3 regions of the Pantoea sp. SGAir0430 genome follow, and region 1 is predicted to be linked to each of the others. Evidence: predicted binding sites of a transcription regulator. Region 1 holds the regulator's gene; each other region holds the start of a gene.
The links. Region 1 encodes LexA, which represses DNA repair genes until DNA is damaged. Its sites were predicted from a motif close to TNCTGTATGTACATACAGNA; they were not measured.

Region 1 (3,280 bases):
TAAAATCACCTGCCAAAGCAGAAAGCGATCGGCCATCTCACGCAGCGGCTGCAGCGAGGTAAGCAATGCAACAATGTACGGCCCGCTGAGCGCATAAATAAGCGCAAACAGCAGCGCAACGATACCCGCCTGGCGACAGGCGGCATGCCAGATCAGCAGCAGCCGGCTGCGATCTTTTGCCCCTACCGCTTCACCCGAGCAGGCTTCCACCGCGTAAGCAAAGCCGTCCAGCGCATAGGCAGTAAACGTCAGGAACATCAACAGCACCGCATTGACCGCAACCACATCCGGTCCGATGCGTGCACCCAGCAGGGTCAGTGAGGCAAAGCAAATCTGCAGCATGAGCGAGCGCAGCATGATGTCGCGATTAAGGCGAAATAACCGCGCCGCGTCACCGCGCCAGCTGTTTTTCAGCAGTTTGAAATCGATGCCGCGCAGTTTCAGTACGCGCGCCACCATCCATAATCCCACTGCCAGCGTCACGTATTCGGCCAGCGCCGTGGCGGCGGCGGCACCGGCAACGCCCCAGTGCAATTTCAGCACCAGCAGCAGATCGAGCAGGATGTTGACCAGGTTTCCGACAATCAGCAGAACCATCGGCGCACGCGCATACTGCACGCCCAGCAGCCAGCCGAGAATCACCAGGTTAGCCAGCGTAGCCGGTGCGCTCAGCCAGCGGATTTCAATGAAGATCTGCGCCTGCTGCTGGACTTCCGCGCTGCCGCCCATCAGCGTTGCCGCCAGGCTACTGGCAGGAGAACGCAGCAGCGCCAGCAGCAACCCGGCGGCCAGAGCGATCAGCAGCGGCTGCATCAGTGCGCGCGCCAGTGCCTGTTTATCGCCGGCCCCGAACGCCTGCGCGGTTAAACCGGTGGTGCTCATACGCAGAAACAGCAGCAGCATAAAGATGAAGCTGGTTGCCGTGGTGCCTACGGCCACGCCGCCGAGGTAGATCGGGCTATCAAGATGGCCAATCACGGCGGTATCGACCACGCCGAGCAGCGGCACAGTGATATTGGAGAGGATCATTGGCAACGCCAGTCGCCACAGCGTTTTATCAGAAGAGGAAAATAGCTGCATCAGCCCCATCCCGAGGGTTACGGTAGTCGGCCTGAGCGAGCGCCTTACGGGCCGGGAACAAAAGTATGATTAAAGCAGACTGCGGCCAGCGCGCGAGCGCCGCCGCAGCGGGGGAGATCAACCGGGTTTCAGAGCCACTCGCCGTTGCGCACGATGCCAACGGCCAGCCCTTCCACGGTCAGCGACTGTTCACGGGTATCCACGACAATCGGCTGGAAATCATTGTTTTCCGGCAGCAGCTGGACAATCGCGCCCTGCTTCTTCCAGCGTTTCACCGTGACTTCATCATCAATACGCGCAACCACCACCTGGCCATTGCGCACTTCCTGTGTTTTATGCACCGCGAGCAGATCACCGTCCATAATGCCGATATCTTTCATCGACATACCGCTGACGCGCAGCAGGAAATCGGCAGAGGGTTTGAACAGGTTGGCGTCAACCTGATAGTGGGCTTCGATATGTTCCTGCGCCAGCAGCGGTTCACCGGCGGCGACGCGACCGATCAGTGGCAGCCCTTCACTCGCCTCTTCTTCCATCAGCAGGCGGATACCGCGCGATGCACCGGAGACGATTTCAATGACACCTTTACGCGCCAGCGCTTTCAGGTGCTCTTCAGCAGCGTTAGGCGAGCGGAAGCCCAGTTGCGAAGCAATTTCAGCACGCGTTGGCGGCATGCCGGTCTGATTAATATGGTCGCGAATCAGGTCATAGACCTGTTGCTGCCTGCTGGTTAACGCTTTCATCCCGCCCCCTGGTTGTTTATACAGTCGCTGTGAGTATATACAGGTATTGGCGAAATGAAAACCGAAACAGAGGGAAAAATCAGCGGCTTGATGAATGTGGAATGTTTATCGCAAATGCGACCAAAGCAGCGCGATCCAGACAAACAGAGCCAGTAAGATAGCCAGCAGTACCGCCGCCGAGCCCATGTCTTTGGCGCGTCCCGCCAGCGGATGGCGTTCCTGACCAATACGGTCCACCACGGCTTCGATGGCACTATTAAGGATCTCAACAATGACTACCAGCACCACCGAGCCAATCAGCAACACACGCGTGATGATATCGACATCCAGCCAGCAGGCGATGGCAACCGCGACCAGTGCGGCAATCGCCTCCTGGCGAAAAGCGGCTTCATGCTGCCAGGCAGCGCGCAGCCCCTGCCAGGAATAACCGGCGGCTTTAATGATTCTCAGGAAACCGGTGACGTTATTTGCCATGTTGTGGAACCCTTAACTGTTTTTGACGTCAATGTCTGGGCGCGCGAGGTGGCACAGCCACAGATCTTCGCCGCACTTTCTGGTATGCTTGCCGCGCTTTGCTAACAAGAGGCTTCAAGTTGTCTATGTCAGGTTGGCGTAAACTCTATTACAAATTGTTGAATTTACCACTCTCTATTTTGGTAAAAAGTAAGGTCATTCCGACCGATCCGATCTCGGAACACGGTATCGATCCGACCCGTCCGGTGATGTATGTTTTGCCTTATGATTCAAAGGCGGACCTGCTCACGCTACGCGCACAGTGCCTGAAGCACGATCTGCCGGATCCGCTGGCGCCGCTGGAGATTGACGGCACCCTGCTGCCGCGCCACGTATTTATTCACGATGGGCCGCGCGTCTTCCCCTATTTCGTGGCGAACCCGGAGTCGGTCAAGCTTTTCCATGACTACCTCGATCTGCACCGCAATAATGCGGCGCTGGACGTACAGATGCTGCCGGTTTCCGTGATGTTTGGCCGTGCGCCAGGCCGTGAAATTCAGGGCGAACCGACGCCACATCTGCGTATTCTTAACGGTATACAGAAGTTCTTTGCCATCCTGTGGCACGGTCGCGACAGCTTTGTCCGCTTCTCGCCCACGGTTTCACTGCGTCAGATGGCCACCGAACACGGTACCGATCAGTCGATCGCGCAGAAGCTGGCACGTGTCGCACGCATTCATTTTGCCCGCCAGCGGCTGGCAGCCGTCGGCCCGCGTCTGCCGGCACGCCAGGATCTGTTCAACAAGCTGCTGCAATCCAAAGCGATTGAGAAAGCGGTTGAAGACGAAGCGCGCAGCAAGAAGATTTCGCATGAAAAAGCGCAGCAGAATGCCATCGAAATGATGGAAGAAGTGGCGGCGGATTTCTCGTACGAAGCGATCCGCGTGACTGACCGTGTGATGGGCTGGCTGTGGAGTCGGCTCTATCAGGGCATTAACGTGCAC
Region 2 (3,280 bases), 1.1 Mb from region 1:
TGAAACGCTTGGTTTCAACAACCGGAGCCGGAGCTGGCGCTGGAGCAACAACTGGTGCAGCAGCTTCGTCCTGACCGAAACGGTAAGAAACGCCGACGCTCAGCATGCTGTTGTCTGGACGCGCACCAACGGTACCTGCGTCACCGATGTTATTAACCCACTGGTAGTCCAGGCGAGTCGCCCAGTTTTTGGTCAGTGCGTATTCAACACCAACAGCAGCCAGCGGAGAAACGCCGGTGTCGTGGTTGCTGATGCGAGTGCCGTCAGCTACGTTAGCCTGAGTTGAGTCTGCACGCCAAACCATGCCACCCAGACGGGTGTACACGTCCAGATCGTCAGCAATTGGGTAGCTCAGTTTAGCTGCCAGCTGTACGCCCTGTGCTTTGAATGCGCCGTTAACTTCGTTGCCTTTGTTCGGCATACGGCCCAGCCAGTCGTAGCCCAGCTCGAAGCCCAGGTATGGGTTAGCCTGGTAGCCCAGGAAAGCACCTGCGCCCAGCTGAGATTCGTGAGTTGGACCGTCGTTGTTTTCGTAACCGTTACCGTAGTAACCAGTATCGTGATACTGAGACCAGCCCAGTTTAGCACCGGTGTACCAGGTGTCATCTTTAGGAGCGGCCTGCGCTACGGTAGCGAAGCCAGCCAGTGCCACTGCAATTGCGATAGCTGTCTTTTTCATTTTGCGCCTCGTTATCATCCAAATAGGCAATGAGCAAAAAGGTTGCTCTTGGTTGTAATCCTTCGCCGGGTCTAAACGCTCGCTTATGACTCTACCGAAAAAACGGAGGTTATTGAGCACCCTGGCGAGGTAAAGTCTACAACGAGATTGGAAACTTACAAGTATGATGTGACGTCAGCGGATAAAAAAACAGGGATTTATACACACATTTTAACAAATGACATGGCAAAATTTTCGCTACCAGAAAAGAAAAATGCGGCTAAGCCATTGTCATAGCTGGCGGGAAAAGAATCAGTGGCTTAGCCGCAACTTTGTGAAAAAATAGCGTGAGAAAAATCTTAGTTTTACTTAATGAAACAAATCAGAGGGAATTTTTGCGCTGTTTGGCTGTCTGGACAGAGCAAGATCCCGCCCCTGAGGACGCATAATCAATCCCAGCGCTTCGCCTTCGGCGGCTGCCTGCTCAAGTTCCAGGCGCTCTTCATTGCTCAATTCATAAGGAATCCAGGCGAGTACCACGCTGTAGTTGCCGGTGCGCAACGCTTTCACCATGCTCTCAACCGTGCTTAAACGCTCGGATTCCGTGATATGCATACTCTTTTCCAGCGGTAATCCTGACTGCTGCATCCAGCTGCGGTTCAGTTTGTGCGCTGGCGTCAGCCACAGTTGCCAGCGTGACTGGGTGCTCAGCTGCTTGAGGACCGGCAGTAAAAGCAGCGGCATGATGCCGGGCTGCTCGCTATAACGCAGTTCAGTAATACCACCCAGAGAAGGTTGCGTTAAGCCCGTCGCAGCGAAACGGTGAGCACGATCAGCAGGGCCAGAGTATTGAGTACGCATATTTTAATCACTCAGTAATGAACTGTATGAATATACAGTAATGAGTTCCTGGATAAAGATCAACCTCAATTTCTGAAAATGCCTCGCAAATTCCGCACAAGATCCGCGCGTTGCCGCTTTTATTCATTGAACAGCTAAATCGTTTTTTCTATCTTCTAACCAGATGAATCTCTGAGCTTTTTATAGGAAATTTCCCGCGCAAGGAATGAGAAAAAGGGGACGTTATGAAGAAAAATAATCCGGTGGTTGAGCAGTCCAAAGCCCAGTTAGCGGCATTGGGAAAAATTGAATCGCGCACCCAGTTTGGTGGTTACGCGCTGGCGGTCGAAAAGGTGGTGTTTGCTTACATCAATGAGGATGCGCTCTATCTGCGCGCCAGCGAGGCGCTACAGCACTATGCCGCACAGCGCCCGCTGGAACCGTTGATATACCGCAAGCGCGGCATGCCGGTGACGCTCAGCTACTACAAAGTGGATAAACAGCTCTGGCAGGACGCCGATCAGCTGCTGCGCTTATCGGCCAGTTCGCTGTCTGCGGCGCGCGCCGAGGCGGCAAACAGACTTGTCTTGCTCAGGCTGAAAGATCTGCCCAATCTCAGCCTGCGTATGGAGCTGATGCTGCACAAAGTCGGGATCAATTCTGTTCGCTTGCTGTATGAGATGGGCTCGCGTCAGAGCTGGCTGAAGTTGCGGGCGGTGAATAAAGATATCGGCCTGAAAACGCTGCTGGCGCTGGAAGGCGCCATTTCCGGCCATCACCAGGCCGCTTTGCCGGCGGCGGTACGTGAAGAGTTGAGCGCCTGGTATCAGGAAACGCTCCGCCAGCACGCCGCGGCGGAGCGCCTGTTGCCTTAAGCGGCGGCGAGGGTACGGCGCAGGCGGGCAATTTCCGGCAGCAGCGCAACCAGCAGCCCCAACTGCTGCAACACCAGCGGTGCCTGCGCCTCCTCACTGGTTTTCAGCGCGCTCAGGCGCTGCATCAGTGTCTGCTGCATCGTTTCCGCCTGCGCTTCGCTGACGCGATCGATCTGCAGCACATCCTCGACGAAGCATACCGCGTCATCTAAAAGCGTCAGCAGTTCGCCCTGCGTCAGCCGCTCCCGGTGCGCGCCCAGCGCCGAGATGTAGCTGAGAAACGAGTGATTGAGGCACATCAGACGGAACGCATTCTCGCGCAGCGGCGGCTGTTGCTTCAGTTCGCCGCTGATATTGGACACCACGGACGCCAGTTCCGCATCGGCGTTATGCGCGTCACGGCGCGCCACACGGTAGGCGAGACGGTTATCTTTACCCTGATGATACTGTTCCAGGATGGCGTCAAGATAACGACAGTTGGCATTCAGCGTGCGATCGGCAACCGTCGTCAGCTGACGGAAACGCCAGTCAGGCCAGACAAACGCCACCGCCAGCCAGGCCAGGCCACAGCCGAGCAAGGTATCCACCACGCGCGGCAGGGCGACATCAAAGCCTTCACCCAGCAGATTGAAGCACAGCAGCACCAGCAGGGTGATGAACAGCGTCGCCTGCGCATACTGAATCTGGCGGAAGGCAAAAAACAGCACGCCGCTCAGCACAATCAAAACCAACTGGCCCTCGATAGAGGGCACCAGCCACAGCACCGGCAGGCCAATCGCAATACCGGCCAGGGTTCCGCCAATGCGCAGCGCCAGCCGCCGTCGTGTGGCGTTGTAGTTAGGCTGGCAGACAAACAGGCTGGTCAGCAGGATCCAGTAGCCGCGATGCAGGCCGGTAAGCTGAATGA
Region 3 (3,280 bases), 510 kb from region 1:
TCTGTTCAAAAAACCGTATCCGGACATGGACATGGTGTCGATTGGGCCTACCATCACCGGTCCACACTCGCCGGACGAGCAGGTGCACATCGACAGCGTCGGTCTGTACTGGAAACTGCTGACCGCGCTGCTGAACGTGGTGCCGGAAAAAGCGTAACGCCGTTGCGATAAAAAAAATCCTGCCTCCGGGCAGGATTTTTTATTTACGGTAACGGTGCCGCGTCAGGCGACCGCGCTGTAGCTCTCGTCCAGCGGCAGCTCAGCCATTACAACCCCAGCACCAGCTGGCGCTCCAGCTGCGGATTTACCAGCGTTACGTGCAGCCCCACCAGCCGCACACCGCGCCCGGCGCGGCGTTCGTCCCAGGCTTGACGCGCCACGGCGATCATGTCGTCTTTATTCAGCACCGGCCAGACATGCTCCTGGGTGGTGAGCTGGAAATCGTTGAACTTCAGCTTTACGCCCTGACGTGCAATCTGCTTATCCGGGCGGATCGCGCTTAGACGGCGATCGAGTTCGGCGTAGAGAAAATCAATAATTTCCAGGCACTGCTCCCAGTGATGGATGTCCTCGCCCAGCGTACGCTCGACACCCAGCGATTTGCGTTCGCGCTCCACCACCACTTCGCGATCGTCGATGCCGTTGCTGCGCTCCCACAGCACGCGGCCAAATTTTCCAAAGCGCTTCAGCAGTTGCGCCAGATCGGCCTGTTGTACGTCAGCGCAGGTGCGCAGCCCCATCTCTTCGAGCTTTTTGGTGGCCACTTTACCAACGCCGGGAATCTTGCTCAGCGGCAGCGTCAGCAGAAAGTCCGGCATCGCCTGCGGCGTAATCACATACTGACCATCTGGCTTGTTCATGTCTGAAGCGATTTTGGCGAGGAACTTGATCGGCGCAATGCCAGCCGACGCGGTCAGGCCGGTTTCACGCAGAATATCGGCGCGAATCGCCTGCGCCATCAGCGTGGCCGATCCCTGGCAGTGTTCACTGTCGGTGACGTCCAGGTAGGCTTCATCCAGCGACAATGGCTCAATCAGTGGCGTATAGCGGGTAAAGATGGCGCGAATCTGCTGCGAAGCTTCTTTATAGGCATCGAAGCGGCCGGGCAGCAGTTTCAGGTGGGGACAGAGGCGCAGCGCCGTGGCGGTTGGCATCGCGCTGCGCACGCCGTATTTCCGCGCCGGATAGTTGGCGGTGCTGATTACGCCGCGCTGCACGCGGCTGCCACCGATGGCAATCGGGATATCACGTAATGAAGGATCGTCGCGCATTTCCACTGCTGCGAAAAAGCAGTCCATATCGACATGAATGATTTTGCGCATACGCCCCTCCGGATACTGGATAAGTATACAGCAGAGAAAAACAACGGCAATATTTGTGGCGCGTGCGATTAAAGTTTACAAATTTGTGGTCGTATTCCCTTTAGGATTGCACCATTTTCTCGGACTCCGGCTTGATTAAACGCCAGACAATGATAATGTTGCGCTGCGGTAGCGGATATTTCCGATAATGCAATACAGTGACGCACTGCGTCAGCGTTCCTCTTCACTTCAAGGTACACACAGAATGGGCAGAATCGCATTATTGTTTGCGATGATTCTTATGCCGCTCCTGAGCTGGGCAATGACGCCTGAGCCAATGCAGCCGCTGGCTCCGGTGAGCAAAGAGTTAAAGAAACAATTACTGGGTACACCAGTATTTATTCAGATCTTCAAGGAAGAGCGTACGCTGGAACTGTACGGCAAAATCGGTAATGAATATCGTCTGCTGGACAGCTATCGCATCTGTAACTTCTCCGGCGGCCTCGGGCCGAAACGTCGTCAGGGCGATTTTAAAAGTCCGGAAGGCTTTTATAACGTGAAGATGAATCAGCTCAAGCCGGACAGCCGTTTTTATCGCGCCATCAATACCGGATTCCCGAATCAGTACGATCGCGCCAAAGGCTATAACGGTAACTATCTGATGATTCACGGCGATTGCGTGTCCGTGGGCTGCTATGCCATGACCAACGCATCGATGGATGAGATCTTCACTTACGTGAACGCCGCGCTGCGTAACGGTCAGCAGGATGTGCAGGTCAACATCTTCCCGTTCCGCATGACCGACAGCAACATGCAGCGTCATCGTTACTCGACTTACATCAGCTTCTGGCGTGAACTGCAGCCGGGCTATGCTTACTTCGCCAAATACCACGTGCCGCCAACGGTCAACGTGACGGCAACCGGTCAGTATGCGGTGAACAACACGCCGGTCATGACCACGCCGGAAGCGGCGTCGAAATCATTCCTGGCGCTCACCCAGGTAAAATAATGCCCACTCACCTGGCACGATGCGGTGCCAGGTTTCATTACCGGTCAGCGGCTGCGTCGCAATCACCGTCACCACGTCTTTCGGCGTCGTCTGCTGCAGGAAGTCAATCTCCACATCCTGATCGAGCAGCTTCGCTTTGCCAAACGGCGCGCGGCGCGTAATCCAGTACAGATTGGTTGAGCAGAAGGCCATCAGATAGCGTCCGTCAGACAGCAGCATATTGAACACGCCCTTCTGACGCAGCTCCGTCGCCAGTTCCGCCACATAGCGAAACACCGCCGGCCAGTTGCCCGGCGTGCGCGGATAGCGCTCAGCCAGCTTATGCAGAATCCAGCAAAACGCCTTTTCGCTGTCGGTTTCGCCTACCGGACGGAAATGCCCGGTCTCCAGCTGGCGATAGCCCTTTAGCTGGCCGTTATGCGCGTAAGTCCAGTTGCGGCCCCACAGTTCGCGGGTAAACGGATGGGTATTTTCCAGTGACACCTGGCCGCGATTGGCCTGACGAATATGCGCCACCACCGAGTGCGACTTAATCGGATACTCCTGCACCAGGCGGGCAATCGGCGAGTTGTAGCTCGGCAGCGGATCTTTAAAGGTGCGGCAGCCTTTATCTTCGTAAAAGGTGATGCCCCAGCCATCTTTGTGCGGCCCGGTTCCACCGCCACGCTGCACCAGACCGGTAAAACTGAAACAGATATCCGTGGGGACATTGGCGCTCATCCCGAGCAATTCGCACATAGCAACCGCCTTATCAGAACCTCCCGCGGGCGCGGGAGGAGCACGTCATCACTTAACCATCTCTTTTTCGATTAACAGCATCAGGATGTGGATCACTTTGATGTGAATCTCCTGAATGCGATCGGCATATCCAAAGTGCGGCACGCGAATTTCGATATCGGCCGTACCGGCCATTTTGCCACCGTCTTTGCCGGTCAGGGTAATCACTTTCATGCCTTTGGCGCGCGCGGCT

Region 2: a site for LexA is predicted at 1,540-1,559, ahead of sulA (SOS-induced cell division inhibitor SulA). Genes of this name have one in related genera too.
Region 3: a site for LexA is predicted at 1,336-1,355, ahead of dinB (DNA polymerase IV). Genes of this name have one in related genera too.

What each region holds. Positions count from the first base shown of each region.
Region 1 is NZ_CP039427.1:2,583,685-2,586,964, forward strand. Features, by position in the region: gene dinF (MATE family efflux transporter DinF) at 1-1,080, opposite strand, end outside; gene lexA (transcriptional repressor LexA) at 1,209-1,823, opposite strand; gene E7738_RS12340 (diacylglycerol kinase) at 1,929-2,297, opposite strand; gene plsB (glycerol-3-phosphate 1-O-acyltransferase PlsB) at 2,423-3,280, shown strand, end outside.
Region 2 is NZ_CP039427.1:1,513,739-1,517,018, reverse strand. Features, by position in the region: gene ompA (porin OmpA) at 1-679, opposite strand, end outside; gene sulA (SOS-induced cell division inhibitor SulA) at 1,028-1,519, opposite strand; gene E7738_RS07385 (TfoX/Sxy family DNA transformation protein) at 1,744-2,373, shown strand; gene yccS (YccS family putative transporter) at 2,370-3,280, opposite strand, start outside.
Region 3 is NZ_CP039427.1:2,072,381-2,075,660, forward strand. Features, by position in the region: gene pepD (beta-Ala-His dipeptidase) at 1-157, shown strand, start outside; gene dinB (DNA polymerase IV) at 267-1,322, opposite strand; gene dpaA (peptidoglycan meso-diaminopimelic acid protein amidase) at 1,567-2,310, shown strand; gene E7738_RS10060 (class II glutamine amidotransferase) at 2,281-3,048, opposite strand; gene lpcA (D-sedoheptulose 7-phosphate isomerase) at 3,097-3,280, opposite strand, start outside.